3 regions of the Sporosarcina newyorkensis genome follow, and region 2 is predicted to be linked to each of the others. Evidence: riboswitches for the same ligand, from Rfam matches in the RefSeq annotation. Region 2 holds a riboswitch; each other region holds the start of a gene.

The links. A riboswitch is a leader RNA that binds a small molecule or an ion and turns the genes downstream of it on or off. The one in region 2 is predicted to bind cobalamin.
Region 1: linked by a shared signal. The riboswitch ahead of metE (5-methyltetrahydropteroyltriglutamate--homocysteine S-methyltransferase) and the one ahead of B5D59_RS06860 (ABC transporter substrate-binding protein) in region 2 are both predicted to bind cobalamin.
Region 3: linked by a shared signal. The riboswitch ahead of B5D59_RS16360 (ribonucleoside-diphosphate reductase subunit alpha) and the one ahead of B5D59_RS06860 (ABC transporter substrate-binding protein) in region 2 are both predicted to bind cobalamin.

What each region holds. Positions count from the first base shown of each region.
Region 1 is NZ_FUYJ01000006.1:69,045-79,644, forward strand. Features, by position in the region: gene B5D59_RS12065 (malate synthase G) at 1-1,718, opposite strand, end outside; cobalamin riboswitch at 2,076-2,209, shown strand; gene metE (5-methyltetrahydropteroyltriglutamate--homocysteine S-methyltransferase) at 2,353-4,647, shown strand; gene B5D59_RS12075 (Na+/H+ antiporter family protein) at 4,689-6,008, opposite strand; gene hutH (histidine ammonia-lyase) at 6,170-7,699, opposite strand; gene hutP (histidine utilization transcription antiterminator HutP) at 7,876-8,325, opposite strand; gene ribH (6,7-dimethyl-8-ribityllumazine synthase) at 8,454-8,921, opposite strand; gene B5D59_RS12095 (bifunctional 3,4-dihydroxy-2-butanone-4-phosphate synthase/GTP cyclohydrolase II) at 8,934-10,127, opposite strand; gene ribE (riboflavin synthase) at 10,142-10,600, opposite strand, start outside.
Region 2 is NZ_FUYJ01000003.1:20,425-31,024, forward strand. Features, by position in the region: gene B5D59_RS06810 (iron-containing alcohol dehydrogenase) at 1-425, shown strand, start outside; gene B5D59_RS06815 (cob(I)yrinic acid a,c-diamide adenosyltransferase) at 532-1,113, opposite strand; gene B5D59_RS06820 (bifunctional adenosylcobinamide kinase/adenosylcobinamide-phosphate guanylyltransferase) at 1,110-1,499, opposite strand; gene B5D59_RS06825 (histidine phosphatase family protein) at 1,451-2,044, opposite strand; gene cobS (adenosylcobinamide-GDP ribazoletransferase) at 2,005-2,769, opposite strand; gene B5D59_RS06835 (bifunctional adenosylcobinamide kinase/adenosylcobinamide-phosphate guanylyltransferase) at 2,766-3,338, opposite strand; gene cobD (threonine-phosphate decarboxylase CobD) at 3,320-4,393, opposite strand; gene cbiB (adenosylcobinamide-phosphate synthase CbiB) at 4,380-5,342, opposite strand; gene B5D59_RS06850 (adenosylcobinamide amidohydrolase) at 5,342-6,814, opposite strand; gene B5D59_RS06855 (FecCD family ABC transporter permease) at 6,816-7,808, opposite strand; gene B5D59_RS06860 (ABC transporter substrate-binding protein) at 7,801-8,787, opposite strand; cobalamin riboswitch at 8,932-9,062, opposite strand; gene argS (arginine--tRNA ligase) at 9,664-10,600, opposite strand, start outside.
Region 3 is NZ_FUYJ01000010.1:120,873-131,472, forward strand. Features, by position in the region: gene B5D59_RS16340 (FAD-linked oxidase C-terminal domain-containing protein) at 1-855, opposite strand, end outside; gene B5D59_RS16345 (YibE/F family protein) at 1,090-1,851, opposite strand; gene B5D59_RS16350 (YibE/F family protein) at 1,848-2,972, opposite strand; gene B5D59_RS16355 (CdaR family transcriptional regulator) at 3,136-4,251, opposite strand; gene B5D59_RS16360 (ribonucleoside-diphosphate reductase subunit alpha) at 4,329-5,744, opposite strand; cobalamin riboswitch at 5,918-6,093, opposite strand; gene B5D59_RS16365 (DedA family protein) at 6,306-6,956, shown strand; gene B5D59_RS16370 (IclR family transcriptional regulator) at 7,644-8,390, opposite strand; gene B5D59_RS18340 (hypothetical protein) at 8,738-8,911, opposite strand; gene B5D59_RS16375 (methyl-accepting chemotaxis protein) at 9,319-10,600, opposite strand, start outside.

The DNA of each region.
Region 1 (10,600 bases), on a different contig from region 2:
CCATCTCGGTAATCAATTGCGCTGTCGACATTGGCTTGAACTTCTTTTACATTGATCTCGTGATAGTGCAATGCATGCAATGTAGCAGCTGTTGGAGATGGCACCCACGCTGTGCTTGCACCTGCTTTTGGATGGGCGACCTTTTGCTCAAGCATTGCAGCCATCATATCCGGCATAGCCCACATTCCCTTACCGATTTGAGCATGTCCAGGAAGACCAGTCTTAATTCCGACAGCAACGTTGGATGCTTCATAGGAAGCTAACCACTTGGAAGCTTTCATATCATTTTTGCGGATAACAGGACCCGCTTCCATTGAAGTATGAATTTCATCACCTGTACGGTCAAGGAAACCTGTATTGATGAATGCAATCCGTTCTTTCACCGCATGGATTGCAGACTTCAAATTCAATGACATTCTGCGCTCTTCATCCATCAAACCGATTTTCAGCGTATTGCGCTCCAAGCTCAATAAATCTTCAATGCGGTCAAATAACTTATTGGCAAATGCCGCCTCTTCCGGGCTATGCATCTTCGGCTTAACGATATAAATTGAACCATGTCTGGAGTTTTTGAACTCTGCATCATCTTTCAGATTATGTGTTGCAATCAACGAAGTTACGACACCATCTAAAATTCCTTCAGGTACTTCGTTGCCGTTTTCATCTAAAATCGCATTATTTGTCATCAAATGACCTACGTTACGGACGAACATTAATGAACGGCCGTGTAGCGATAGCTCTTTGCCGTCTGGTGTTTTGTATGTGCGGTCTGGATTCATTCTTCGAGTGACCGTCTTGCTGCCTCGTTTGAACGATGCTTCCAGATCACCTTTCATCAAACCTAACCAGTTGCGGTAGACCCCCACTTTATCTTCAGCATCTACTGCTGCGATCGAGTCTTCACAGTCCATCAACGTAGAAAGTGCTGCTTCCAAAATCAAGTCTTTCACACCCGCCGCATCGTCTTTCCCAATTGGATGGTTTCGATCGATTGCAATTTCGATATGCAATCCGTTATTCGTCAACAAGACAGCGGAAGGTGCGTCTTCCGAACCGTTAAAGCCAGCCAGTTTAGAAGCATCTTTCAAGCCTGTTTTATTGCCATTCTGAAGTGTCACTTCAAGTTTTCCACTAACGATTGCATACGCTGTGGCGTCTGCATGTGTCCCTTCCGCAAGCGGTGCTGCTTGATCTAATAACTCTTTTGCAAAGTTGATAACTTTCTGTCCTCGGATCGGATTGTACTGTACGCCAGCTTCAGCTCCACCTTCATCACTGATGACATCCGTTCCGTACAATGCATCATATAGACTTCCCCATCTTGCGTTTGCCGCGTTCAACGCATAGCGGGCATTGTCGACAGGCACGACCAATTGGGAGCCTGCTTGAATAGCGATTTCATCATCGACATTGGAAGTTGTCACTTGGAAGTCCTCAACAATCGGTTCCAAATAGCCAATTTCCTTTAAAAATTCTTTATAGTTAGCAGAATCTGCTGTTTCTTTATTGTTTTGATGCCATTCATTGATCTTTTTTTGCAATTCGCTTCGTTTCTCTAACAGCGCTTTGTTTTCAGGAGCAAGTTCATGAATGAGCGAATCAAAGTTTGTCCAAAATTGTTCTTTTTGGATTTCTAAGCCTAATAGAACTTCCTCATTAACAAAGTTGTATAGTTCTTTTGCGACTTGCAGCTTGCCTACTTTTTCATAATTTGTCATAGAATAAAGCCACCCCTTAAGTTTTTTTGCGCTGCTCTGTTGTATAACATACAGCGATAAACACGATTCTTCCTCAATTGATCATAGGTGCCCCCACAGCCAATAATCAAGATTTCTTCGTATGAATGACGATTCATGTCCTAATTTGAAGTCGTGTTATTACTTATCATACCTAAACTCTATAAAACTTTCAACAGAATTGTGTAAATTTTCACACCTTCTTTTTTGAAAGAGAATTTGTTACTTTTGTACAGTTATATAACAGATGACAAAAAAAGAGTATTGCTTAATTATCTATTTACCAGCAAGTTGACACTCAACGAACCTTATGATAGTTTTAGAGACAATCATCATGAATTGAATAGTTTGAAAACAGGTGAAATGATCATTGCTTTCATTTCTTAAAAGGGAATCCTTTTCTTGGAGCGGTCCCGCCACTGTGAAGACGTGCTTACGTCCAGCCAGATACCTGCCTGTTTTCATAACGCTTAATCCTACGGTGAATAGGGAGGTGTTAGACACACGGCAAACGATGCACGCTTATTTAGGCATGCATTTTACACATACGTGCATTTCTAACATTCTTTGTTAGGAATGCTTTTTTTATTGGATAAAATCATGAGGGGGAAATCAAATGGTAAAAAGCAGTATTGTCGGCTATCCTGTTATTGGCGAAAACCGGGAGTGGAAACGAGCGTTAGAAGCATTTTGGGCAGAAATAATTTCGGAAGAAGAACTTCTGCGGACAACAAAAGACATCCGTTTAGCCAACCTGAAGAAACAACAAGACGCAGGAGTAGACCGAATTGCAGTCGGCGATTTCACATTGTATGACCGGGTGCTCGATACATCCACAATGTTCGGAATCATCCCTTCACGCTATCATTGGAAAGGCGGTCAAGTGTCGATATCCACTTATTTTTCAATGGCACGCGGTAATGACGATGCTGTCGCTTCCGAAATGACGAAATGGTTCAACACGAACTATCACTACATTGTCCCCGAGTATGAAGGACAACGTTTTCAATTGACTGAGAACAAACCACTTACTGCATACCGCGAAGCAAAGAAAGAACTCGGTATCGAGGGGAAACCTGTTCTACTCGGCCCCTACACTTTATTGAAACTTTCTAAAGGGTATGAAGAAATAGACGTACCTTCTATCATTCTGCAATTGATTCCTCTTTATCAAAAGGTATTGCAAGAATTACAGGATGAAGGCGTTCAATGGGTGCAAATTGATGAACCAATTCTTTGCACTTCCATTTCTTCTGATGAAATGAAAACCGTAACTGAAATTTACTTGCAGTTAACAAAAAACATAAATAGCTTGAACGTTTTAGTGCAAACATACTTTGATTCAGTTGAGCACTATGAAGCAACACTTGCATTACCAGTAGCTGGAATTGGTCTTGATTTCGTGCATGGCGGTGTCAAAAACTTGGAAAACCTTAAGAAATACAGCTTCCCTGATGATAAAGTACTCGCTGCTGGTATTGTGGACGGTCGGAATATTTGGCGATCAGATTTGAACGTCAAGCTGTCATTACTAGGAAAGATTCAACAGCATGTAGAGTCCGGAAACGTTTGGATCCAGCCATCCAGCAGTCTGCTTCACGTACCCGTGACAATTCAGTCAGAGCAGAAATTAGATTCAACAATTAAGAATGCACTTTCATTTGCGGATGAAAAAATTAAAGAACTCAATGTACTGAAAGCTGCGTTGCAACAAGGTAAAGAAAGCGTCGCTTCAGATTTCAAACAAAATGAAGCCGCTCTTACTGCATTCAATCAACTCCCTGCCCGCAAACGCGAGGAGGTTCGACAAGCAAGTTCAGGCAGTACTTTGTCTGACAGCAAGCGGAATCTGCCGTTCGCAGAGCGGAAATTGAAGCAGCAAGAGAAGTTCCAATTACCTGTATTGCCTACAACCACAATCGGCAGTTTCCCCCAAACGCCTGAAGTACGTATAACACGTACAAAATGGAGAAAAGGCGAAATTACGGATCAGCAGTACAAAGACTTTGTAAAAGCGGAAATTAAGGAATGGATCCAAATCCAAGAAGAACTCGGACTTGATGTGCTCGTGCACGGGGAATTCGAACGGACGGATATGGTAGAATATTTCGGCGAAAAGCTGGATGGTTTTGTCTTTACGGAAAAAGCTTGGGTGCAATCCTATGGTTCCCGATGTGTGAAACCACCAATCATTTATGGAGATGTTGTATTTACGAAGCCGATGACGGTAGAAGAATCCGTATACGCTAAATCACTGACAGATCACGAAGTAAAAGGTATGCTGACCGGACCCGTGACGATTTTGAATTGGTCATTTGTTCGCGATGACTTGACCAGAGAAGAAGTGACCAATCAAATTGCTCTCGCACTGCGTAAAGAAATCGAGTCGCTTGAAGCAGCAGGTATCCATATGATCCAAGTAGATGAACCGGCACTTCGAGAGGGGCTCCCATTAAAGCAATCCGAATGGAATCATTATCTCGACTGGGCTGTGAATGCTTTCCGTGTTGCTACAGCTTCCGTTGAGGATACGACGCAAATTCATACACATATGTGCTACTGTGATTTCAATCATTTCATTGAAGCAATCAGTGCGCTGGATGCGGATGTTATTTCCATCGAAACGTCACGCAGTCATGGTGATTTGGTGGAATCTTTCAAAGAATATCATTATGACAAAGGAATTGGACTTGGCGTTTATGATATCCATAGCCCGCGCGTTCCGGCTGTTGAAGAAATGACGGAAATCATCAATAAAGGTTTGGAAGTGCTAGAACCTTCACAGTTCTGGATCAATCCCGACTGTGGTTTGAAAACAAGAAAACGCGAAGAAACAGTTGCCGCATTGAAACATATGGTCATTGCCACGGAACAAGCACGTGAGCGTTTAGGTGTTTCTGCAGTAAAATGATAAAAGAGCAGATCCGTTATTTCGGATCTGCCCTTTTCGTTTTATAATACCATTGCTGCAATTACACCAAAGATTAGTAGAGGGATATTAAAGTGAAGGAATGTCGGCACACATGTATCCCAAATGTGATGATGCTTACCGTCCGCATTCAGACCCGAAGTTGGACCAAGTGTACTGTCTGAAGCCGGTGAACCAGCATCTCCAAGCGCCCCTGCCGTACCAATCAAAGCCGCCGTCGCGAGTGGCGAAAAGCCGACTGCCATACAAATCGGAACGAATAATGCAGCTATAATCGGGATCGTACCGAATGAAGAACCAATCCCCATCGTAATCAATAAACCGACAAGCAGCATGATAAATGCGATCATCATTTTATTGTCACCTAATATACCTGTTGCCGAATCAACCAGACTTTCTACCGCACCTGTCTCTTTAAGAACCGTAGCATAACCTGAAGCAATCAACATGACGAACGCAATCATACCCATCATTCCGATTCCCTCGTTCACTACCCTTTCGCCGTCCTTAAATGGAATAACAGTCAAGACGAACATCAAGAAAATCCCGGCAAGTGCTCCAAGTATTAATGAATCGGTTATAAGCTGTATAACTAATGCTGCAATAATTGAAACGATCGTGAAGCCGTGGCGTATATTAAACTTCAATTCTGCATTTTCCACTTCTTCTTCTCTTAGAATATTCACTTTCTCCGCCTCAACGTCCGCATAATTACGAGGTTTTCGATAAGAAATGAATACTGCCACGAACAGCCCGAGGACCATTCCGATTCCCGGAATCAACATTGCCATATTGGCTTCTGACATCGTAATATCCATACCACTTGCAGCCATTTCATCAACGATTATTCCCTTAAAGATCAATCCAAATCCAGCTGGGATCATAATATAAGGTGCTTTTAGACCGAAAGTAAGCGCAGTTGCAATGCCGCGGCGGTCAATTTTCATCTTATCGAACAGATGCAGCATTGGCGGAATCAATATTGGAATAAACGCAATATGTATAGGTACTAAGTTCTGCGAGAAACAAGCTACACCCGCAATCGTCAACAATAAAATTATTCGCTTTCCTCTTAATACCCTAACTAAATTTTTTACTAAAAACCCTGCAATTCCAGACATTCCGATCATGACCGCAAACATACCTAACAAAATATAACTTAATGCCGTGTTTGCCTGACCACCCATTCCTGAAACTAGCATATTTGTTGCATCTGTTAAGGAAAGCCCTTCCATCAAACCGGCTACTCCAGCTGCTGCTAAAATAGCAAAAATAACATTGACCCGCAATAAACTCAGTACTGCCATTACAATGACAGATACGACCACAGTATTGAATAACATCTTCTCATCTCCCATGTCCCCATTATACAACAAACTGCAATTACTGTAAGCAAACGCTTACATCTGCCCGAAGATATTTATCCAGATATACTCCAGCGGGAACTTCCCGCTTGGAGTAAAATACTAGATAATTAAATTTCATATCCCTTTATATTTCCTATTTAATTTGCGCTAACTTCAGTTGGCAAAGATTTATCTGCGAATGCCTTCCAATCCATTTCTAGTAACCAAGCTGCCGCTTTTTCAATATCTTTAGAGAAAATCCGGTCTTGCTTGATGCTCGGCACAATGTTTCTCGCTTCTTTATAGAAAGCTTTTGTGAAGTCCGCAAGTTTTTCAGCACCTCTATGTTCTGCAGCCTGCAATGCACAGATCAATTCAATAGCTAGCACTCTTCGCGCATTTTGAATAATTTGATAAGCATGTCGTGACCCGATTGTTCCCATGCTGACATGATCTTCTTGGTTGGCTGAAGATGGAATGGAATCCACACTCGCCGGGTGCGCCAACGTTTTATTTTCAGAAACAAGAGATGCAGCTGCATATTGCATGATCATTGCACCAGACTGCAATCCTGGTTCAGGGCTTAGGAATGGCGGCAAGTCGTTCAACTGCGGATTAACTAGACGCTCAATCCTACGCTCTGAAATATTCGCGAACTCCGCCATTGCCACTTTCAAGAAATCCATTGCAAAGGCAATTGGTTGCCCGTGGAAGTTTCCTCCTGAAATAACTTTGTCACCATCTTCAAAGATTAACGGATTATCTGTAGCTGCGTTCATTTCGATTTCCAGCTTTTCTTTGACGTAATCCAAAACTTGCCAAGAAGCTCCATGAACTTGTGGAATACAACGTAGCGAATAAGCATCTTGTACGCGTAATTCACCTTGTTTCGTTGTCAATTGGCTGCCTACGAACATACGGCGCATGCGTTCTGCTACTTCCGTTTGCTGGCGGTAACCACGTGCTTCATGTACATCGGGGTCGAATGCATCGACAATTCCACGCAAACCTTCCAACGTCATCGTAGAAATAGCTTCTGTCTGATACGCAAGCTGCTCTGCCTCAATATAATTGACAAGCCCCATTGCCGTCATCGCTTGTGTTCCATTAATTAACGCCAATCCTTCTTTCGCCTTCAACGTCACTGGCTCAATGCCCTCTTTTGACAACGCAATAGCTGATTCCATACGCTCTCCCTTATAGAACACTTCCCCTTCTCCCATCAACACAAGTGCCAAATGAGAAAGCGGCGCCAAGTCACCGCTTGCACCAAGTGAACCTTGTTGAGGAATAACCGGATGAATCTGTGCGTTAACTAGATCTAGTAAACGCTCTATGACTACCGGGCGAATTCCAGAGAAACCTTTTAGGAGTGCGTTTGCACGAAGAAGTGTCATTCCACGAGAAACCATCTCGGGGAACGGTTCGCCAATTCCACAAGCATGCGAATGAATCAAATTTAATTGAAGTTGTTCCGTATCTTCCGCTTCGATGAATACATCACTAAATTTACCGAATCCAGTAGTAATTCCGTACACCACTTTACTTTCCGCAACAATTTTCTCTACTGCTTCACGGCTCTTTTGAACCGCTTTCATACTTTCTTCAGAAGCTTTTACTTTCGCTCCATTCACCAATACTTCTTTCGCTTGTTCAATCGTTAACGTACGACCTGTCAATTCAATCATTTCCAATTCCTCCTCGTTGTCTTTAGTTCTAGTTGCGCTGATCCTGTGCAAAGAATTCATTCCTAAACAAGCAAAAGGAGACTATATTGACAGACGGGTGCCCTAAAAGGGGGGTCCCCGCATGTGTCAATATAGCCTCCTTATTGTCTAAATAACTATAGGCTTCATTCTTTTATTCAGATGTGATTGATACCTAAACCAATTGCCTCATGCTCGAAGCCACGAACCGGGGCACCGATTGTTCCATAGACAGCAACGGCAATCCATTCACCTTCCGCTGCATTTTCATACGGAGTCCCACGCACAATAGCAAATCGAAGTCCCGCTGTTCGCAGCATGCCGCCGAGCTCAACCTGCCCACGTGTCACGCCTTGCATAGCTTCGATTATCGCATGATAGAGCGCATGCATCTCTCGATAGATGTCTTGATTTACAATTCCTTGCCGTTTCGCAAGCGTTTCAATTGCCGCCACAATTTTCTGGAACTCCATTGAGCCCACTTTACCTTTTCCGAACTGCCAACCTAGTTGCTGCATGCCGTTTTCTATTCTACTATCTTCTGCTTCGCTATTTGAAAACGTATACATTACTGCCTGGCGTCCGATCTTCGTATCTACCTGATTCATGTTGTACCTTCTTTTTAGATGTACTTGATATTGAATATCAACTAATGACTAACTCTATTATTACAGAGGAAATCTCTTAGGTCAATACTTGAAAGAAAAATAAAGCGCTTACTGTGCAAATTTGGCGATCAATCGAATTGTTTAGTCAAGTTCGCCATTTCTATAGCCGACACTGCAGCATCCCAGCCTTTATTCCCTGCTTTAGTCCCTGCCCTTTCAATAGATTGCTCGATCGTGTCTGTCGTCAGCACACCAAAAATCACCGGGACTCCTGACTGCATACTCGCTTGTGCTACACCTTTGGCCGCTTCATTACAGACGTAGTCGAAGTGAGGTGTGGCTCCGCGGATGACAGTACCGAGTGTAATGACAGCATCATATTTTTGGGAATCTGCCATCTTCTTTGCGATCAACGGAATTTCAAATGCCCCGGGTACCCAAGCGATATCTACATCTGCTTCAGCTACGCCATGTCGTTTGAATGCGTCCTCAGCGCCCGATAACAACTTGCCTGTGATAAACTCATTAAATCGTCCTACGACAACGCCTATCTTTAATCCTGTACCTACTAAATGTCCTTCGAATAAATTCCCCATATCTATCTCTCCTTAAATTGTTAATAAGTGATCTAATTTTTCCGCTTTAGTTTTTAAGTATTTTTCGTTTTCTTCTTTCATCGGCAATTGAATCGGAACCCGTTCAACGATTTCCAATCCATAGCCTTTTAAGCCTGAAATTTTCTTCGGATTATTCGTCAACAAACGCATTTGTTTAACGCCAAGTTCATGTAAGATTTGAGCACCGATGCCGTAATCACGCAAATCTGCTGCAAAGCCCAGTTTTTCATTGGCTTCTACCGTGTCGAAACCTTGTTCTTGCAGTTCGTATGCTTTCAGCTTATTGATCAAGCCGATGCCTCTGCCTTCTTGACGCATATACAATAAAACTCCGCGACCTTGTTGTTCGATCTGCGAAAGCGCTGCATGCAATTGAGGTCCGCAATCGCATCGGCAGGAGCCAAATACATCGCCCGTCAAACACTCCGAATGAACACGTACTAACATGGGTTCTTCTGGCGTTACCTCACCTTTCACCAGCGCTACATGCTCTTTACCTGTTAACGTTTCGGTGTATCCAATCATACGAAACTCTCCGAAGTCAGTCGGCAGCTTGATCTCCGCTTCCCTAACAACCAGCCTCTCCTGCTGCAGGCGATAATGAATTAAATCTTGGATTGTAATTAATTTCAGATTCAATTCTTGCGCCATCAGACGCAATTCAGGCACTCGCGCCATCGTACCGTCATCATTCATGATTTCACAGATTACCCCTGCTGAAGAACTCCCTGCCAGTCGAGCTAAGTCAACCGCTGCTTCCGTATGACCAGTACGTTCCAAGACACCGCCGGATTTTGCGACTAACGGAAATACATGACCCGGACGTTTAAATTCACTAGCTACCGAACGCGACTCCATCATTTTGACAATCGTTTCGGCCCGTTCAAATGCACTGATTCCAGTGTGCGTGGAAAGATGATCCACACTGATCGTGAATGCCGTGCCATGCGAATCCGTATTGTGATCGGTCATCATCTGCAAACCAAGTTGTTGAGCTTTCTGCTCCGTAATCGGCACACAAATCAAACCGCGCCCTTTCGTCGCCATGAAATTAATAATCTCAGGCGTGATCTTATCAGCCAATGCGACGAAATCTCCTTCATTCTCCCGATCTTCATCATCGACGACGATCACTACTTTACCTTGTTTTAAATCTTCTAACGCTTCTTCAATTGTATGAAACATCTCTGTCCACTCCTTCACTTAAATCCGTGCTGTTGTAGAAAATCCTCTGTCAGTGGCTGTTCTTTCGCGTCTCGTCTCTTAAGCATGTTCTCTACGTACTTCGCCAGCATGTCGCATTCGAAATTAACAACATCCCCTAGGGACTTTTTCGCAATGACCGTCATTTCTTGGGAATGCGGAATCAACGAAATCGTAATATCTGTTTCATTCACATCAAAAATTGTCAGTGACGTACCGTCTAATGCGATCGAGCCTTTTGGCAATAAATACGGACTATACTGTTCAGGCAAAGCCAGCCGAATATAAAGTGCATTATCGACAGTACGTTTTTCACGAATGATGGCGACACTATCGACATGTCCCGTGACGAAATGACCGCCAAATCGACCGTTAGCTGCAAGAGCACGTTCCAAATTCACTCGACTTCCCACCTTCAATTGTTGAAGTGAGGTAGAAGAGACGGTCTCAGGCAT
Region 2 (10,600 bases):
TGCTAAAGGCGGCTTACTTGGGAGGCAAGGCGTTTACTCGGGCGTATGTCGGCAATGCCCATGCGATAGCACATACGCTGGGCGGATTTTATAATGTCCCCCACGGAAAAGCCAACGCGATCATCTTGCCATATGTTTTGGAGTATTACGGTAAGAGTGTCTACCAACCGCTATCTGAGCTTGCAGATCTTATCGGAATTACGTTGCCAACCGACCCGAAGCAAATGAAAGCGCAGAAGTTCATTGAGGAGATCAAAAAGTTGAATCGTGCGTTGAATATTCCGGACAAGGTGAGTGGTATTGCGGAGAAGGATATCCCTTTGATGGTCAAACGGGCCGCGGCGGAAGCCAATCCATTGTATCCAGTGCCGGAAATTTTGAATAGGAAGCAATTGACGGAGCTTTATTATTTGATTAAGGAGTAGGTTATGAGCGCGGAACACAGGAGTATGAGCGCGAAAAGTCACACAGCACGTCAAAAACAGAGACTTGGGATGACGCGACGCCAACCAAGTCTCTGTTTTTAATTGCTCACTTTTCTTTCTTCTCACTCGTGCGGAATACTTTCGCACTGCGAACGTATTCGTTGTCGGAAATACCAAGGCGTGCGTTGACGATTCGGGCTGCTACGAATAGGTAGTCGGATAATCGATTCAAGTAGCGCTGAACTATCGGGGAAACGTCGTCTGCCGCGTTCATCAGCGTCACCGTCACACGCTCTGCGCGGCGAGTGATCGTGCGGGCGATGTGCAATGTAGCGGCCGCGGACGAGCCGCCAGGCAGGATGAAACGTTCCAGTTCCGGTGCTTCTTCCATCAACTTGTCGATGCGCTCTTCAAGCACAGCAATTGGCGCTTCATCCAACTTATAATGACGCTCTTTCATGACGTTCGCCAAGTCGCCGCCACCGTCGAACAATTCATTTTGGATGGTCTCCAAATCGGTCAGAATATCTGAGAATTTATCGCCTTCCAACTCAGTCATTGCTTTTCCGATAAACGAATTCAATTCATCAATTGTTCCGTATGCTTCTACGCGTAAATCATCCTTTGCGACGCGTCCTCCGATTAAACTTGTCGTGCCTTTATCACCTGTTTTTGTATAGATTTTCATAACAGTCCACTCCTTTTGATAGTTTGGGGAATACCGTACCAAATCCGTATGATGTCTGTTGCTTCTGCAAATAATTGCTGATACAACCGGCCGCACCGATCACGCAAGTCACGTTGTTCTGATCCGAGCGGGACAATGCCGCGGCCCACTTCGGTTAAAATGAACACAGTATCAGGCGAGCTGATTTCGCGAATTGCATGAAGCGATTCCGACTCACTTAATGATGTAGATTGCAGCCAATCATGTAGATCCGAGATGACGAGCCGTTCGCCAGGCGCTGCAGAACCTGCTGTTTCCATTGTACAGAAGAACGATGGTTGATCTCCAATCCAGCGCCTTACATATTCTGTTTTGCCGTTATAGGCACCACCGATAAAGATGTGCATGGCTTCCCTTCTTTCCATTGCTGCTCATTTTCCCACTCGAATTGCCAAACCGAACCGTTCCCTACATGCCATTCCCAGAATGAACGTGAATCCGTTGAGAATGCTTCCAACAGTAATCGAATCACCCCGCCATGTGTCACGACGACCGCTTCATTCGGCAAGTCATACAAGGCGTCGAAGACCCGTGTTTTCACTTGCAGCAAAGTTTCTCCATTACGCGGAGCCACTTGCCACGGTGCTTCCAACCAGCTGCGGTAATCGGTGTCGTCCTTTAATTGTTCATAGGTTTTACCTTCAAAATCTCCAAAGTGGCACTCTCGCCAACGTGAATCCTCATGATAGGCAGCTTCAGGAAAATAGATCGCTGCCGTTTGACGTGTTCTTTGCAGATCACTTCCATACACTTGGTCGACACTGTTCGGAAATTCAACGGGAACTCCTTTAGCACAAGCCAACTCAACATCCGTCCATCCGCAATATTGTCGTTTTTCATTGGCAGCTGTTTTCAAATGCCGAATGATAAATAAACGATAAGGACGAGCCATAAAAGCACCTCCATTCCTTCAATGAACGCGCCGCATAGATCTCCTGTCACACCGCCAAAATGTTTGACGGTCCAACTTCGATAAAACAAAACAGCTATGATTAGTGTCAGCAACGCGACGACGATGATGCCCAATGAACTGTACAGCAATCCTACCCCTACTGCAGTTAGAAGACTGACAGCAGCCGCTGCTGCCACCATACGCTTCCGCAGGAAATGCTGTTTAAAAAAGTACGCCAGGCCGCTTTGCTTCGCTGTTTCTGTCGTTACGAAATAGAAGACCATTGCCGCTCGAGACAAGATCGGCACCGCAACAAGCAAGACCCAGCCATGTTTCATTCCCAAAATTTCCATGAACAGTCCAACCTTTAATCCAAGCAAGACAAGCAGCGAAAGGGTGCCAAATGCGCCGAGTCGGGGGTCTTCCATGATCGTCAGTCGTTTTTCACGGTCTTGATAGGAAAAGAAGGCATCTCCGAGATCTGCGAAGCCGTCCACATGCAGCCCGCCTGTTGCGATGATTCCTGCAATCAGTATGAGCATCGCGGCTAGGAAACTATTGAAATCACTGAAGACCATTGCAGTTCCCGCAAGCAGCAAACCGATTCCCCCGCCAATGAGCGGCAAGGCGATATACATGCCGGACACTTCGTTCTTTCCGAGTGGCAATTCTTTCCTGACAGGCAATGAAGTAAAAAATTGGAGTGCCAATAAAATGCTACTCATCGAACGTCACCCTTCCAAACGACAGGTAATCCGTGATCCATTTCTATTGCCGCGTCCGCGCACTGAACGATTTGCTGGTGCGTCGTGCCGATTGCGTTCCGATAAAATTCTGTTTCTTCATCATAATGCGGCCATTCATCGAGCACTTCATTGGAAACAATGACGAGATGGGCGGCAATCTCTCTAATTTGCTCGATGGTGTGTAACAGTTCACACCTTTTCTGATCTAGACAATCCGGACGTTTCCAACATGGCGCACCGTCTTCAATCCCCTTATACATTTCATTCGTCAACCATGTTGTCAGGCAATCCCACAACACGAAATCGCCCTGTTGTAAAAGAGGAACTACTTGGTGAAGATCCACCGGCTGTTCAATCGTTAGCCAGGCATGGTCTTTCCGGTCATGCTGATGTTTCGCGATCCGTTCTTCCATTTCATGATCAAATGCCACGCCAGACGCAATGTAGACAAGTCGCCCCGTCGCCTGTGCAACGAGCAGTCGTTCAGCATATGCGCTTTTCCCGCTGCGGGCACCGCCGCTAATGAAGGTTACTGTGCCTTGAGCCATTTTGTCATCGCCTCCCGCAGCCGTTCCATCATCGTTTCTGATTTCATGCCAACCCGCAACCATTTTCCTTCCAACCCGAGAAAGTTCTCTGTGTGACGAAGAACCATGCCTTGTTCCAATAAATTTCGATACAACTCTCTCGCATCTCGTTGCGGTTTGAACAGCAGGTAATTCGCTGCCGAATCAATCACTTTGCAATCATGTGCACGCAGGAATCTCACCATCTTCAAACGTTCAGCTTCCGCATATTGAATCGCTTGCTCACGATATGATGCTTCTTGCAAACATAGCACCCCAATTTCAGCAGCCAATCCATTCACATTCCAATGAGGAGCCTGCCGTTTCACATCCGCAATAATTTCAGGATGGGCTACCATATACCCCAGTCGAATTCCAGGTATGGCATACATTTTCGTCATAGAGCGCACAACAATCACGTGAGGATATGCTTCGAGATGCTGAATAAATGAATAGTTTTCATCAACAAAATCAATAAATGCTTCATCCAGCACCACTTCCGTTCCGCTCGACTTGGCTGTAATGATAACTGCCAGCAATTCATCAACGGACGGCAAAATACCTGTTGGATTATTCGGCGTGCATAAATATATGGCCGCTGCACCAGGCAAAGCCTTTTCAATTTCTGCAATGGGCAATGTGAAATCTTCTGCCTCACTCGCCTGAACCGATACAACTTCCGCTCCATTTGCTTCCAATGTAGCGCGGTATTCGGAAAACGCAGGGTCAATCAGCACTACTCGTTTCCCGCGGTAACGCCCGGCAAGCAAGGACAATAATTCTGCTGCACCGTTGCCCACAAGCACTTGCCGTTCGCTGACGCCGTGAAATTGAGCAGCAGCCGCCTTGAATGGTTGACCATCCGGATCGGGGTAATTCATTAATTTCGTTATTAAATACGGCCATGCTTCCACGATCAATGCAGGCGGCCCTGCTGGATTACAGTTCTCGCTAAAATCCAATACTTCATCCGGCACGGACAAACCAAACACCTCGTACAATCTTGAGCTATTCGCGCCATGTTCAGGCAATTGCATACATCAACACTCCAATCGCTGTGAATAGGAACCAGAAGATCCATGAAACGACGTGCATTTGGTTAATGGAAGAGCGGATATGGGAAGCAGATGTCGGAACGAGATCCTTGAGCGGTCCCATCTTCGCGCGTTCCGAAGTCACGCCGCGGTATGTATTTTTACCCCCTAGCTGAATATTCAGTTGCCAAGCTGTTGCAGCTTCCAAATATCCACTGTTCGGACTCGGGTGACGCTTGGCATCACGCAGCCATCCTCTAAAACGTTTACCGAGCGATAAGCCGCCTTCATTCAAAGTGAATAAAACAATCAGCAAGCCCGTAATCCGCGATGGTATGACATTGAACAAATCGTCCATTCGCGCCGACACTTTACCGAATTGCAGATAGCGATCATCTTTATAACCGACCATTGAATCGAGCGTATTGACCGCCTTGTATAGCCAAAGACCCGGTGCTCCGAGCAAGAACGCCCAAAATAACGGAGCCGTAATGCCGTCTGATGTGTTTTCTGATACCGTTTCGATCGTTGCACGTGAAATTTCACCGGCATTTAACTTATCCGTATCTCGCCCGACTATCCAGCTGAGTTTTTCACGCGCTTCTTTCATTTCTCCTGACTGCAATGGTTCATAGACTAGCAGAGCTGCGTCCCGCAAACTCTTTTGCGCAAGTCCCGCTGCAACCAGAATTCCTTCCACCGCAATTCCTGCAAGTAAATGAAGGCGATACGCAAAGCTGACAAGCCAAATGACCAAAAGAAAAGTCACTCCGCAAATGATCAGCCAGAGCAATGCACCTTTCATCGTACGCAGCTTCCCTTTATTCAGCAGCTTCGTCAAATTATGTATCGATGTGCCGATCCACTTCACTGGATGCGGCCAATTAGGAGGATCACCGATGATTCGGTCAAGTACTATGCCAATGGCAATCGCAATAAAATGTGCAGGAATCATTCTGCTTCATCCTTCGCTTGTCGGTACGAATGAATCGCGTGTACAGTGCATTCATAAACCCCACGGCCAATCAATTTCCCAAGCTGCGTAATCGGCCCAGCGTAAGGAAGCGAAGCCCCTTGCTGTGTCGACGCGATCAACAAACTGTCTGTTGAAGTGCCTGTTGCAATCGTCTTTGATTCGGGATCGATGACTTCTTCGTCCTGTAAAGCTTTCGTTTTGGCTTCGGTTGCTGTAATCATCGCTTGAACGAATGCTTCTTCTGACAGTAAGCCATTAATGAAAATCCATGTATTGATTGTGCCAATATACGGCAACTCTTCGCGTTGCCAAGCTTTCGAAACATCCACCGCATTGCCGATTCCTACTGTCACCGCAATCACGATCGATCCGAATTCCGCTTTGAACTCCTGCACGTTGACATACTCTGGGCTGACGGCCGTCATCATCGCGACCGTATCCGTCAGCTGATAATCATATGACAACAAGTAATCCGCCAGCTCACTTTGTACATCATCGCAGTGATAATCGTGCCGCACCCCACGGTTAATAAAGGTTCGATACCAGCCCATGCCCGCATTGTGGACAGCGGATGAAATTGTCTTGAGTGGCTGTTGCGCCTGCAAAACTACATGATCTTCACGAATTTTCACATCTTCTTTCATGATCCGGAACTGCTCTGTTTCTTCTTTCAAATCCGGCAATAGCGTCATTTGCGGTTTCGGCATTTCTGGGTGAGGCTGTGTTTTGACGCGCGCCTCATAAACCGAGCGGATTTCCTGTTCAAGTACAACTTCCTGTGGTGTTCCGATTGCTGCCACTTCACCATTCTTCATTAACAGCAATCGATCACAATAAAGCGCCGCTAAGTTAATATCGTGGAATACAGAAACAACGGTGATGCCCTTTTGATGCGCTTGATTGCGAATGGTATCGAGCAATTGTTGCTGATGCGCAATATCCAGATGATTCGTCGGTTCATCGAGCAATAAAATCGGTGCTTCCTGGGCGAGCGCTTGGGCAACAAATACACGCTGTTGCTCGCCTCCCGACAATAACTCAATCGGCGTATCTTCATAGCGCGTGATACCTGTATAGTTCATCGCTTCCTGTACTGCACGTTCGTCCTGATCGGACCAACTGGAGAACAGCCCGGTCTGATGTGGATATCTCCCGAGCCCGACGGTATCCTTCACCGTATGGGAAAATGCATGGGCATGAAGCTGCGGCAACACTGCCACTTTTCGTGCAAATTGTTTCTGTGTATAAGCGGAAGCGGATTTTCCATCAATCGTGACCTTTCCGCCTTGCTTCGGTAAAATGCCTGAAATAATTTTCAACAGCGTGGATTTCCCACTGCCATTCGGTCCTAAAATTCCAAGGACCTCTCCTTTTTCTACGTGGAATGACACCCCCCGTACAACCGGTTCCTTACCGTATCCTCCTGACACTTCATCTACCTGCAGCATGTCACATCGCTCCTTTTCTGCGTTGCTTGTAAAAGATGTAGGCAAAGACTGGAGCCCCGATAAATGCCGTAATGACACCAACAGGCAGTTCAGCCGGCGAAATAATCGTCCGCGCCACTAAATCACAAATAATCAATAAGGAAGCTCCGTTAAATAAGGACAACGGCAAGACATGCCGATGATCCGACCCCCACATCAAGCGCGTCATATGCGGAACAACCAAGCCGACAAAGCCGATGGTCCCGGAAACTGCAACCGCAGAGCCTGTCAGTACAGAGCCGCCGATCAAAATCATCATTTTACGGCGTTTCACATTGACTCCTAAATGATGTGCACGCTCTTCACCAAATAGCATGGCGTTCAGTTCCCTGCGATTAAGCCAAAGAATGAATGAACCAATGATGAAAAACGGTAACACCATCGTGATATATTTCCAACCGCGCATGGAGACACTACCGAGCAGCCAGCCAATGATTTGGCGCAGCTCTTCTTGTGTTAACGCAATCATCAAGGATAAAACAGAACCTAAAAACGAACCAAAAATAATACCTGTTAAAATGATCGTTTCCATTTTCATTGACCGATCGACCAGACGGGCAAAGCCGATGACCAAGAACATCGTCGCAGCTGCCCCGACCATACTGAAGACGGGTAAGGTAAAGGCGCCTAAGAACGGCAGGGAGATACCAAAAAAGAGTGTAATCACAGCGCCTACAGAGGCACCGGATGACACTCCGAGGGTGTATGGATCTGCTAATGGATTTTTCAACAATCCTTGGAAAGCAGCGCCTGAAATTGCAAGAGATGCGCCGACAATTCCAGCCAGCAGCACACGCGGCATGCGGATTTTCCAAAGAATATTGCTCGCAGTTGCATCTGCATCGTTCCATAGCGTCTCAATCGGTATCTTCACTGTGCCGATCGATACACCGAGCCAAATTGCCACAAGTAGCGTGGCAATTGACACAGTATAGGCGATAGCCGTTTTACTCACCAAACACCTCTGGATAGATCGCTTTTGCATAAGCTTCCAATCCGTCCGCTAAACGCGGACCTGTCCGGCTTGTGATATTTTCATCCACTTGAATGACTTGATCTTCTTTCACTGCAGTGACCGTATCGAAACCGTCACGCTTCTTAATGTTTTCAACAACATCCGGCACATAGCTGTAGGACACAAGAATGACGTCCGGACTTTCATCGACGATCGTTTCAGGACTGATCATCACCCATCCTTCTTCTGTGATGATGTTTTCTGCATTGATTATGTCCAAGAACTGCTGCGGGAATGTGTTTTTACCAGGCGCATAAATTTCTGGTGCATCTGAGTTTTCCACTAACACCGTTTTCTTGTCTGTGATATCCGCTGCTTTCGCTTTGATATCTTCAACCTTTGCTTTCATATCTTCTACGATCTTATTAGCTTCCTCATTTTTATCCATGATTTCGCCGAAGATTTTAATCGTTTCATATGTTTCTTCGAATGTTTCTGCAGTCGGTATAACGACTACCTGGATGCCCGCGTCGCGAATTTGGTTCAAGCCTTCTTCACCAGAGCCTAACATCATATCATGCGCGAAAACGACATCTGGTTTCAATGAAATAACTTTTTCCACGTTGACGTTATAATCTCCGACTTTATCGAGATCTTTCACTTCTTCTGGAAAATCATCGTTTTCCGTGACAGCGATCACTTTATCACCTGCATCGATGCCAAATAAAATTTCTGTATTGCTTGGAATTAACGAGATGACAGTTTCCGGAGCTTTTTCAAATGTGATATCTTCTCCGACTGCATCATTGATTGTATATGGATAGCTGGAAGAATTTCCTCCTGCTTGTTCTTCCTGTTCCGTTTCTGCTGGTTGATCAGAATCGACTGGTGTTTCTTCTTTCTTGCTGTCGTTACCGCATGCTGCAAGCACAAGGACTGCCAGCATCGCTGTCAGCAACAGCTGCCAAAACTTCTTCATGTGATTTCCTCCCTTTGCGTTCATTACTTATTACGTAGTCTGCCGCAGACATAAAAAAAATCCTTCGGTCATTTCGAAGGATTGGACAGGATGAAATCTATGTCAGATTACCACCACTGTGCCTATCCTCGTAGGCTGCTGCGGAACTTCATTTCCTAAAAGGCAGGTACCTGGCTTGTGCATGGAGCACGTACAGTGGCGGGACCGCATCGGCTTTTACCGATTTCCCTTTTCATCTCTATTTGACTTAGAGAACCTTTCGGAATTATGTAATTTGTAATCGTGCTCTATTATACTATAAAACAAACTGTTGTACAGCCGGAGTGCGCGCTAAAGCTTAATTTCACTGCTTAGGAAAGGTGGGCCTGGGTGTTATGTCCAGGGATTTAAGGCAAAGATGTGTTCCTAACGCTTCGCTTTTACTCGCAAAAGCCGTTCTTCGCTACAGCTTTCGCTCCAACCCTAAATAAATAGAGGAGATATAAAGTGAAACCATTGTATGTAATGAGTAAATAAGTATCGCCCATTGAACTCACTTATAAAAAGAATACCTAACGCTATACATTCGCCTCTAGAAGGTATCTATTCTAAGCCACTTTCATTAACCTCTTTACCTCATAATCAAACTAGAAAGACAGAGGACCGAACCAAAGTGTATGCGAACCGAGCCACCCCTCACATTAACCGTGCCAAACCTGGTGCAAACCGGACATTTCCTACACTACGACAAATGTCTAAAAAGTAAAACGGACTTCCTCGGTACTCTCATTGAATGAAAGAGAGTTCCTAGAAAACGAATCAGCATCAGAGCGGAAATAAAAAACAAGCAAGAGTTGTCGATAACTCTTGCTTGGCTTGTTTAATTTGAATCCGGAATTACATCCGTTCAGGTGCTTCTACGCCGACTAGTTTCAATGCATTGGCAATCGTAATGCTTGTTGCAGTGACCAAGGCGAGTCGCGCTTCGGATAGTTCTTTGTTTTCAGGGTCGAGCACTTTATTGGCGTTATAGAAGCTATGGAATGCAGCAGCGAGTTCTTGGATATACGTCGTTATTCGGTGCGGTGCGCGCAGACGCGCGGCGTCGCTGACGAGTTTCGGGAAGTCGCCGATTTTTTTCAACAGCTCCAGTTCTTTTTCGTCTTGCAATTGAGTGACGTTATCTGTTGAAGCTTTTAAGTTTTGCTCTTTTGCTTGACGCAAAATTGAACAGATCCGGGCATGCGCGTATTGTGCATAGTAAACCGGGTTTTCATTGGACTTGGAAACTGCCAGGTCGAGGTCGAAGTCCATTTGGGCATCGCCTGAACGCATAGCGAAGAAATAACGTACGGCATCAAGTCCTACTTCTTCGACTAGTTCACGCAGCGTGACGGCTTTCCCTGTCCGCTTGCTCATCTTGAACTTTTCACCGTCTTTGTATAGCTGAACCATTTGCGCTACTTCCACTTCTAACGTGTCGCGATCGTAACCCAGTGCTTGGATTGCTGCTTTCATACGCGGGATGTAGCCGTGGTGGTCCGCTCCCCAAATATTGATGAGCTTATCGAATCCGCGACGCAGTTTATCTTCGTGGTACGCGATGTCCGGCGTCAAATATGTGAATGAACCGTCTTGTTTTATCAGCACGCGGTCTTTGTCATCGCCAAATGTCGTGGAACGGAACCAAGTTGCTCCCTCTTCTTCATAGACATGGCCATTTTCACGCAGCTTATTCAGCGCTACTTCAATTTTACCGTTGTTGTACAACGATGTTTCAGAGAACCAGTTGTCGAAATGAACTCGGAAATCAGCCAAGTCCTTCTTTAATTTA
Region 3 (10,600 bases), on a different contig from region 2:
TGCCGGATCACCATCCTGTTCAATGAGCAGCATCGCTTCACAATCCGCCGGCAGGCCGATATGCATGAAATCCTCCACTGCTTGAATGGTCCCTTTATCCATGAATTCAAGAGTCGCCGGCACAATCTTCGCTGCAATAATGGAAGACACGGTCTCGGCGGCTTGTTCCAATTCATTATAAAATGCCAGCAGCGTCTTCTTCGTTTCAGGTTCAGGAATCAAACCAAGCGTAATTTCCGCAATGACACCGAGCGTTCCTTCCGATCCGACAAATAAACTCGTCAAATCATAACCCGCTACGTCCTTCGCTAACTTACCGCCCGTCGTAATCACTTCACCAGTGGGCAAGACGACTTTCAAGGCTTTGACGTAATCTCGTGTCACGCCATACTTTAGCCCTCGCAGCCCCCCTGAGTTCTCACTGACATTGCCTCCAATCGTGGAAATACTCATCGAACTCGGATCAGGCGGGTAAAACAGACCGCTCGACGCGACCTTTTCATTGATCGCCTGCGTAATGACACCGGGCTCCACTGTAATTGTAAGATTCTCTTGATCCAACTCTAAGATTCGGTTCATCCGGTTAAATAGAAGTACCACTCCGCCAGATGTCGGTGTCGTGCCTGCTGCCAAATTGGTTCCGGATCCTCGAGAGACAATCGGTATCTGATGCTTCGCACAAACTTTGACGATCTCTTTTATGTCTTCAATTGAAGAAGGCGACAATACGATATCCGGCATGGCCTGAAAGTTTGCAGTCGCATCATAAGAGTAAGCAAGCTTCTGCGCAACCGTCGTTTTGGCATGCGAGGTTCCTGTAATGGCGACCAATCGCTCCAGCACGTGAGTATCCACCCAACCCCCTCCCTTTCAAAAAATCCAACTTATTAGTCTAATTCTAATAGTCTAACTATTTAATTCATATAGACAAAAGTACAATGTTGTATTTAATTTTCATTGGATTCTTGTGCAAAGGTACAAATATAAGCATGAAAACAACTAAATCATTCCACCTACGGACAGTAAACGCTTACATTTTCAAATGTAAAAAAGAGAAGCTATTAAGGGCTTCTCTCGCTTTAATTCTTCCTACTTTTCTCTTGTCTTGACCAAAAAATACGCATTGATCCAGGAAGCAATCGGTATCACCAAGGCGACCCCCATTCCTGCACAAAGTATCAAGATCATCTCAGAACTAAATATTTTCGAATTGACGATTTCTCCAATGGAATAGTTCAGATCTTTAAACCAAATAAGCAATGCCAAATATCCTCCGAAAAACGCAAAGAACAATGTATTTGTATCGGTTCCTAATATGTCCCTGCCAATACTGACTCCAGATTTGAACAGCTCTTTTTTGCTGAGGAGTGGATTGTGTTTAAATATTTCATGCATGGACGAAGCAATCGAAATGGCCACATCCATAATGGCACCGATTGTACTCATGATAATAACGGAAGCTCCAATCTTCATAAAGTCCACACCAATATAAAGGGACAGACCGCTAATCGCCTCTTCCTCCTCTTCACCAAAACCTTGAATCATTAATTTCTGCGATACGATCACAATGAAAACCAATAAAATTACGATGGTGACCATAGTAGAAATAAACGCGATCGTCGTTTTACCGTTCACTTCATTAATAAAAAATAGACTAACACAGCCAATCAATATGCTCGCAATGAATGTGATCAAAATCGGATTGACAGCCGGATCCATCATAAACATCACAGTTAGAAATATGACCCCAAAATTCAAGAATAAAGAGAGAAAAGATCTAGCTCCTTGTTTTCCACCCACCCATACCATCAATAGAAGTAAAATCGCTGCGAGCCATACCAATACGTTCATACTCTCGCCTTCTTTCGCTTAACGAAAAATACTGTCGTATACAGACCAATCGGTATCGTAAGAACAATCCCTATTCCGCCAGCCAGTGCACGGGCCAATTCCAATGAAAGATTCATCGAAAGAGCAAAACCCAATGGAGAGGCGTTTTTCAAATACAAAATCAGCATTGGAATCGAACCACTGATGTAAGCGAAAAATAAAATACTCGTGATCGTTCCCATAATATCTTTCCCTATATCCATTCCAGAAGTCTTCAGCGATTTGATCGATATATCGTGGTCTCTTTCATATAAGGCAAAGATCGAGGAAGACATCGTAATCGCAACATCCATAATGGCGCCTAACGAACCGATGAACAGTCCTGCCATGAACACTGTATGATACGGTCGCGTCAAAAACTGCATTTCCTCATAGCGCAGACCGCTTCCCGACGTGAGCCAGATGACAAGAGAAGTAATAGACAGCGATGCCACTGTTGCGATGAGCGTCGCCACAATCGCTGCATACGTTTTTTCATTGAAGCCACTAACGAGCAATAACGATATGGCGGTAAATAAAAGAATGCATATCCCACAAATCAGCAGCAGACTGACCCGTGAATAATGTACATAAATATCTAAGGCGAAAGACAGCAGCAGGACATTGATCACAAAACTGACAATCGCAAGCAGGCCCTGCTTATGTCCAACGATCAATAACGTAAAGATAAAAATCCAAGCAACAACCAGCACATATTGATCACGTTTTACATCTGTGATACTGCCTGCTATTTTCTCTCCGGTCTCCGAATCAATGGAGACAAACAGTTTATTTCCTATATGATATTGCTGATCATATGCTCCTGAAGTGGAATACTGATTCGTTAAATGAATTTGCTGACCCTTCTCTTCCCCATTTTTTAATATAGCTACGATATGCTGAGTAAACAGAGTATCTTCATTGCCATGCATATCCTTCGTTTTCGTTGTATCTTCCAATGTCGTTTGAACCACTTGAGCAATTGGACGATCATAAAATGAATAGTTGTCATTCACAAATAGAAGGGAAGAGGCCAAGCAAAATAATAGAAGGATATATAGGATCCAGCGTTTAGTCGTCCTGTTTCTAGTTTTATTTATCATCCACAATCCCTCCACTGCTTAAAGGATAGAGCACATAGTAAGCCTACCATGTATAGGACGTATAATTCACAAAAACGATCATTGTTTCTTAAAAGACTATATGAGTAGGCTGCCAACGATAAAAAGCCCCATTCCCATAAAGGAAATGAAGCAAACTTTTCACTCATTCATTATTTGACAATTGCTCTTCCATCAAACACAATGCCAAGTACAGTAAAAACACATCATGTGTACTCCATACAGATAACCCCGTTAACTGCTCGATTTTTTGCAGACGATAAGACAATGTGTTCTTATGGATATGCAAACGCTGTGCTGTATTTTGCATAGATTGATTCTCTGAAAACCAGATTTTCAAATTGTTCATCAGCTCTTCTTCTTTAATAAGTGGAGCTACCGTGCGGCCCAAAAAATCCGCACGCACGGCTTCTGGGATGCTTTGCAAAATAATTTCGAGACGCAGCTCATGTTCGAAGACAATCTCGCCCGATTTTTTGGAGGCATTGACTGCACGTTCTGCTTGTGCGAATGATTTGGCTAAGTCAAAATAATGTGTTGGCGCACCAATCCCTGCAACAACTTGTATTTTTTTGCGTCGTTTCATATGAAGCAATAAGAACTTCAATTCATGCTCAAGCGTCTCTTGATTCATTTCTGGAAGCAACAACAAGATTTTATTCTGTGCCCAGCGGATCATTTTCATGGAATCATGGATATTCTGAATGGACGCAAATGTTTCCATTTCCTCAACCGAAAACTGCTCTAGTAAATCGACCACTTCCAGAACCGCTACCTGCCGATAAAGCGTAACGTCAATTCCAAGCAGTGTACCTCTTTCCATAAACCGTTCATCTTTTCTCGTACCCGTCAGCCAATCAAATACGAAAAACTCCATGTCCCGTACTTTTTCATCTTTCTGCTTTCGTTTCAATGAATCTTGGATAAATAGTTCTGCCACCCGTAAGATCAACTGTGCTTGCGGACGGATCATCTTAGGTTCGCCTGTGATACCAAGCGCGGCAATCGGCTCACCTTCAATGAGGATTGGCAGCACAATACCTTTACGTACACCACGCAACCGTTCTACTTCCTCATCTGCCATATAGAGCATTTCCTTTTGGCGAATGCATAGTAATGCGCCTTCATGGAACTGATTGAGCCGTGTAACGTCCGTGCTGGCCTGAATGAAGCCTCTCCGATCCGTTAAAATCACTTCTTGCTGTATTAAATTCGAAAATTCCTTCACCATTTCCTGCCCTAGTGTATCAAACTGGAACATCTACCTCACCTCGGATGAAAACTGCTAGTTATCTTAACTTTACGCCAGTTCAGTCTTCATCTCAATAGGCGGGACCATTACTTTATATAAACTTCTTTGATTCCGCAGTTCCACGCTTTCATGAGCAACTGCAAAAGTTCTGCCGTTTCTATGAAAGCAGACTTCTCCAATGTGATTGAGCCGCCGACATCCGTGTGGTTCTGTTGCACCGCAAGCCGGTTAATCATCGACAATTGTTGGTGCTTTGTTAAGGAATATCCAGACAAATTTTCAGTATCTGACGCCTTCCGTAAGCAGCCGTTCCGGATTCCGTTCCCTGCAATTTCATTCCTTACTTTTTGCCACTCTTCTGTTGTATAACTACGTTGTTCAAAGTAGCTTCCACTCTGCCAATCTGAGCCCTCAAATTGAAGATACGGACCTTTTTCCTTCGCCAGTTGCAATGAAGTTTTTATCACATGTAGATTAATTTCTTCAGATAGTTCTTCAATGAATGACACTGCCTGTTCCGAATGTAAGCTAATTCGTTGATCTGCAAGCGCTTCTTCCCATCCGGCTGCTTCAATTTGCAGATCTCGTCTATTGTCTTCTCGTTCCCATACATCCAAGATGCCATTAAGCAAACGGACATGAATTCCACAAACACGAGCCAAGATGTTTCTCCGTAGCACTTTCGACAGCTGGATATGCGAATGCAATCCTTTTGTTCCACGCTGAAAGTCATCGTCAAAATGGAAAACGATGCCGTCACTAGCTAACAGCTGCTTCATCAGTCCGATAGCGGAAAGCCTTTTGTGCGTGATGGATGGGTTCGCAACGGCCCGACGGAACGACTCACTGCCGACGTCCTGCAGAGAACCATTCATCACGCGACGTACTTCCTCCATATCAAATACGAGCCAAGATCCACATGCCTTCACCTGTTCCATAAATGTAGTAGGAATACGGACGTGCTTTTCCTTCACTTGACTGGCCAAAAATGATGGAATCCGTGAATCCAAGAGATTCATTGAATGAAGACGACGTACAGGTTGCCCTGGATAGAATGTCTTGCCGAAAAACGCCATGATATCATCCGGTAACGTCACATACCCCATACTCAAGACCCAATAGGCTTCTCGTACTTTTTGCAACCGTTGCACAGTTTCATCCCGCATGGCTGCCATCGCAATAAGCATCAGCCGTTCTTGCGGCAGTCCCAGTCTTCGATCATAATGATTGCAAGTGACAAATTCTTTCATATACTGAAGAAGCTGTTTAGCGGATAGCAATTGATCTCGCTCCGGCATAATTTGCAATCCTAGCCATTTGATTTCATTGGATGAATAGTGATTGATCCAGCTTCCATATAAACCGTCACTCACCAGCTTCCGCACTACTTGATGAAATCCTTGGTATGCTGGCTTTTTGTGCAATTGTTCCGCTTGTCTATACAAAACTTCGAGCAACGCACGTTCATGTGTACGTTCGTCTGATTGTTCGAGAACTCTCATTTCGCCGTCTCCTTTCCTATACAACAAAAAAACAATCATCCTGGCTCTTCGGCAGGATGATTGTAATAGTTGTGATTGAGGAAACAAAAATAGGCAGCTCTAAAGAACTTCATGCAAATCGCATGAACCGCAGAGACCCTTTTGCCCCCACCTCTCAACCCCCGAAGAAAGTGTTGCTTTGACGATGTCTGGCAGGTCTCCTGGCTTCACTTCATCCTTCCGCCAAGCCTTCCCATGTCTCCATAGTGGCTTTTCTCAGCGGTCGTCCGTGTGTACAGTTGCGGGGACAGCTCCGATTTTCGGATTCCCTTTTACACCTTGATAGGTACCAACGCATCGTGCAAACTCATTTAGTATTTTATTTATTCTAGTTTACCATGAATAGTCGGAGAGGTGGTAGAAATAGTTGTTGCCTTACCTTTCGTTTAAGGAGTGTGATCATTTGGAGGCTGCATCACAATTGAGTTATTCATGACAAGCATGCGAAAAAGAAGTATAATATCTATGGTTGACTCGTATGTTTAAGAGAAAAAAATAATCTACTCGAAAGTGAGAATAGGAATGACATTCATCCAAAACATAATAAGCTTTATCTTACACATTGATGAACACTTGATTGAAATTATTCAAAACTTTGGAAATTGGTCCTATGTTATTCTATTTTTAATTGTGTTTGTTGAAACAGGTATTGTTATTTTCCCTTTTTTGCCGGGTGATTCACTTTTGTTTGCAGCTGGTGCTCTCGCTGCGATGGATGCATTTAATATTGTCCTATTAATCTTAGTATTCTTTGTAGCCGCAGTATTAGGGGATACAATAAATTATCATATCGGTAAAGCAGTAGGAACAGCAATCACTCAAAATAGACGGATGGGTAAATTTATTGACCAGAAAAAGATGAGAAAAGCTGAGGATTTCTTTAATAAGCATGGTGGTAAAACGATCGTCATTGCTCGTTTCATGCCATTTGTCCGTACGTTTATACCGTTTATTGCAGGCTCAAGTCGAATGAACTATCGATATTTCTTCGCTTACAATGTAATTGGTGCTGTACTATGGGTGGGACTATTTACAACAGTTGGTTACCTGTTTGGAAATATCCCGTTTGTTAAAAATAATTTCTCAACCATTATTCTGTCAGTAATTTTTCTCTCAGTTCTGCCAGTCTTCTATTCTTTTGCAAAGAGTCGTTTCCAAATACAAAAGAATTGAGCAATCGTTGAAGCAAGTTCTGTGTAAATAGTGCACACCAAAAATTGAACGATGGAGCAGTACAGATTGGTTCTAACAGAGAATGGTCGTTACTGATAATCGTGAATTTCTCTACTTCTTTATAACCATCTATACGACTCTTAACAACCGCTGCCTTAAGAATGGTGGTTGTTGGAGTCTATTTTTTCCAATCGTCTTTTGGTTACCTACGGTGCGAAATAGTTACCTTAAATACCGAGTTATTTTTTCGCTGAATAACTCTAACGTATTAACATATTTTATTATACCGAACAATGATGCAGCGAGAACTTTTAAATTTCTATTACATATCAACAATTATTATATCTATACTTCGTTCTCCCGTTCTCTTTGGTAGAAGCAAATTTTACAATTTTCACATTCATTTCCACATTTGCTTTTTCCCTCTACTTGCTTCTCAGAATTTACTATTTTAGTATCTCTTACCCTCATTACCTGCTCTGCTTGTTTCGTACTTTCCACTTTCCTCACTCCTTATCCTAAATTTATAAATTAAATTTAACAGAATACCGGAGTGGTTTACCTTGTGTTTTTTCATAATGTGGAATAGACAGAATATTTAATGTCTTTTAAGAGCGCATGACATTACTGTATTCTCTCCATTTAGAAATACAAATAACTTTTACAATAGACTTAGCAATAGAATTATCAAATTTCAATATATCCTAATTCCTTTGAAATCAATTGCGCTGTGTTCATAACGCTTTGGATCATCTGTGTGCGCTGAGTTCCTTGCATATAAGAGGATAACCCTACTAAATTCACGGCTGCTATTACTCCGCCAGAGTAAGAAAAAATAGGTGCAGCAATGCCGTACATGCCGTCAGAGTTTTCACTGTCACTAATTGAATATCCTTTTGTGCGTATATCTGCTAGCTCTTTCTTTAAATTGCTTATATCTGTAATTGTATTTGGGCCATCATGTGCCAAGCCCTGAGCCACTGTTTCTTTTAAATAAGCGGGGTTATTTGCCAAGAGTACTTTCCCCGAACTCGTTGCATAAGATGGTTTTCTTGATCCTAAATACGTTTGGATAGAGGAAGCGTCATGGGAGGACACACGCAACACAAATACAACTGTCCCTTTATCAAACATCGCAATATGGGCAGTACCTTTATACTGGGATATGAGGTCTTTCACAAAAGGCATTGCCTTGTCGTAAACGTCTTGCTGGAACATTACATGATTATTCCATTCAAGCAACCTCCAGCCCAATCGATACTTTTTCTGATGGTCTTTCATTAAAACATTTTCTTTGCACAGAGTACTGACAATATGATGCGTTGTACTGACAGGCATATCTAGTAGCTCAGCAATTTCTCCAACGCCAAGAGCTGGATCGTCATTTGAAAAACAGCTAATTACTTGGCAAGCTTTTCTTATGGATGCAATCATCTATATTCCTCCTCATCAACTATGTCGGAATTTTATTATTCATTGTATAGCAAATTTAAAGTTTTTCATAGTGTGAAAATTCACATTATGGTAAAGAGACTATAATTTTTTTACTACTTGAGAACAGAAGGATTTTCGGTGATGTCAGGAAATTTAGGTTGCCTGTTCCACGGGGCATTTTAAGGATTTGGAGTAGTGAAAAAGGGAGTTTAAAACTGAGGAATGAGGAGACTTGGTATATGAAGAGACAATAAAAAGGATGCCTATGCGCAAAACAAACGTGAATGTTTGGACAAACACCTTTGTTTCTTGCTAGGCACCCTGTATGGAGCTTTCTATACTGCCACTTACATCATCTGCTGATCGCATAAATAGCCACACTCCGCTAGTCCTTCAATGTAAGCTTCTTCCCATGTAATGCCATGGATGAAGCCACCTTCCGAATAGCCTGTGATTAAATAAAATTGCTCATTTTGCTCGGGTAGTGAAGATGCTTGGTGAGAGTTGTTGTTGTTTTTCATAGGATGACCTCCTGCTTTTTTGTATTTTGCATAGTATATGCAAGAACAGTAAATTTGAAAACCACTTTTATCTTTATTTAATGTAGCTCCACACTCGTTAAAATACTCAGTCTTCCTAAACATACCCGAAATGACAGCGCTTACATTAAAAAATAAAGATACATGGAATTCCTTGTTTTTCTGCTTGCATAATCACTTGCACATTTTAATTCTTCCTATTCAGTCTATTATACTCAAGAATTACCTAAAAGTCCACAAGAAAATTACCTAATTAAATTACCACTAGCATATTTTTTAGGCTTCTGCTAAATGGGAGTTTACTTACTTTCCTTTCCTACAGAAGAATAAAAAACTGTTCACTACCTAAATTCATGGATAGTGAACAGTTTTTTAAATTTATTTACTTCCTATTCTAATCGAAAGCGGTCTACCACTGTCTGCAACTCTTCAGCAATTTCTTTCATTCGATTAGTCGAGTCTGCTACACGCTCTACTTCGGTTTGCTGAGCGGCGGACGAGGCGCTGACTTGTTCAGCGGACGCTGCGGTTTCTTCTGATACTGCAGAGACGCTTTGTATGGCCAGCATTGCTTGATCTTTGTGTACAAGCATTTCTTCCAACTCCGCACTCAATTCCATAATCGCTTGACGCATTTGGTTCGTCAATTCGACATTTTGCGAGAAGGATGCTTCTGTACTCGTGACGGATTGGTTTTGTTCTACCATCACTTGCATATTTGTTGCGATCACTTCTGTCGTATGCTTAGATTCGTCTACAATTTCCTGAACGATCCCTTGGATAACACTTGTTTCTTTTTGTGACTGTTCAGCGAGATTCCGTACTTCCTCTGCCACAACTGCAAATCCTTTACCATGCTCACCCGCTCTCGCCGCTTCTATACTGGCGTTTAGCGCGAGTAGATTCGTTTGTGCAGTAATATCATGAATCGAAATGATTACTTGATTGATGGCACCAATTTTATTCGACAGCGTCTCCATTTGAAGTTGAACTTTTTCTGTCATTTCATTTGCGGATGCATTATGTTCGCGCAACTTAATCACTTCGTTCATCCCAATTTCCGTTGAGGAAACAGTCTGTTCGGATAACTGATTCATGTTACCGGACAACTCAGACAGTGCTCTAATTTGATCAGCCAATTCGGACATTCGGTTGCTCGTTTCCTCGGTATCTTCAGATTGCTTGGAAGCACCATGTGCAATTTCATTTGTTGCCAATGAAACTTCTTCACTAGCCGCCACAATTTCCTCAAATGCCTGATGAACATGTGTGGATGATTCATTTAGACGGGTGGCTGCTTCACGGACAGCATGAATGGCGTGATTGGTTTGATCGAGCATATTATTGTATGCCATGGATACTGCGCCGATTTCATCATTGCGGATCAACTGCTCTCCCACATTCTGCGTCATATCCCCTTTTGCAGCTGCTTCAATGGACTGTTGCAGAGAAGATAAAGGTTTTAGCTGTTTGAAAATGAATCCTGCTGTGACAGTAGTCATTAAAATGATCATCAAAATTGCTGCTCCGATGGTAATCCATAAAATTTTATTGTATGTTTCTAGAATTTTTGACTTTGGCACAACTGTTTCCACAGACCATTTCTCATCGATTTGATCGAGTACGATTGGTGCGAAAGTATTAAAGGCTTGTTCATTCAATAAACTTGAT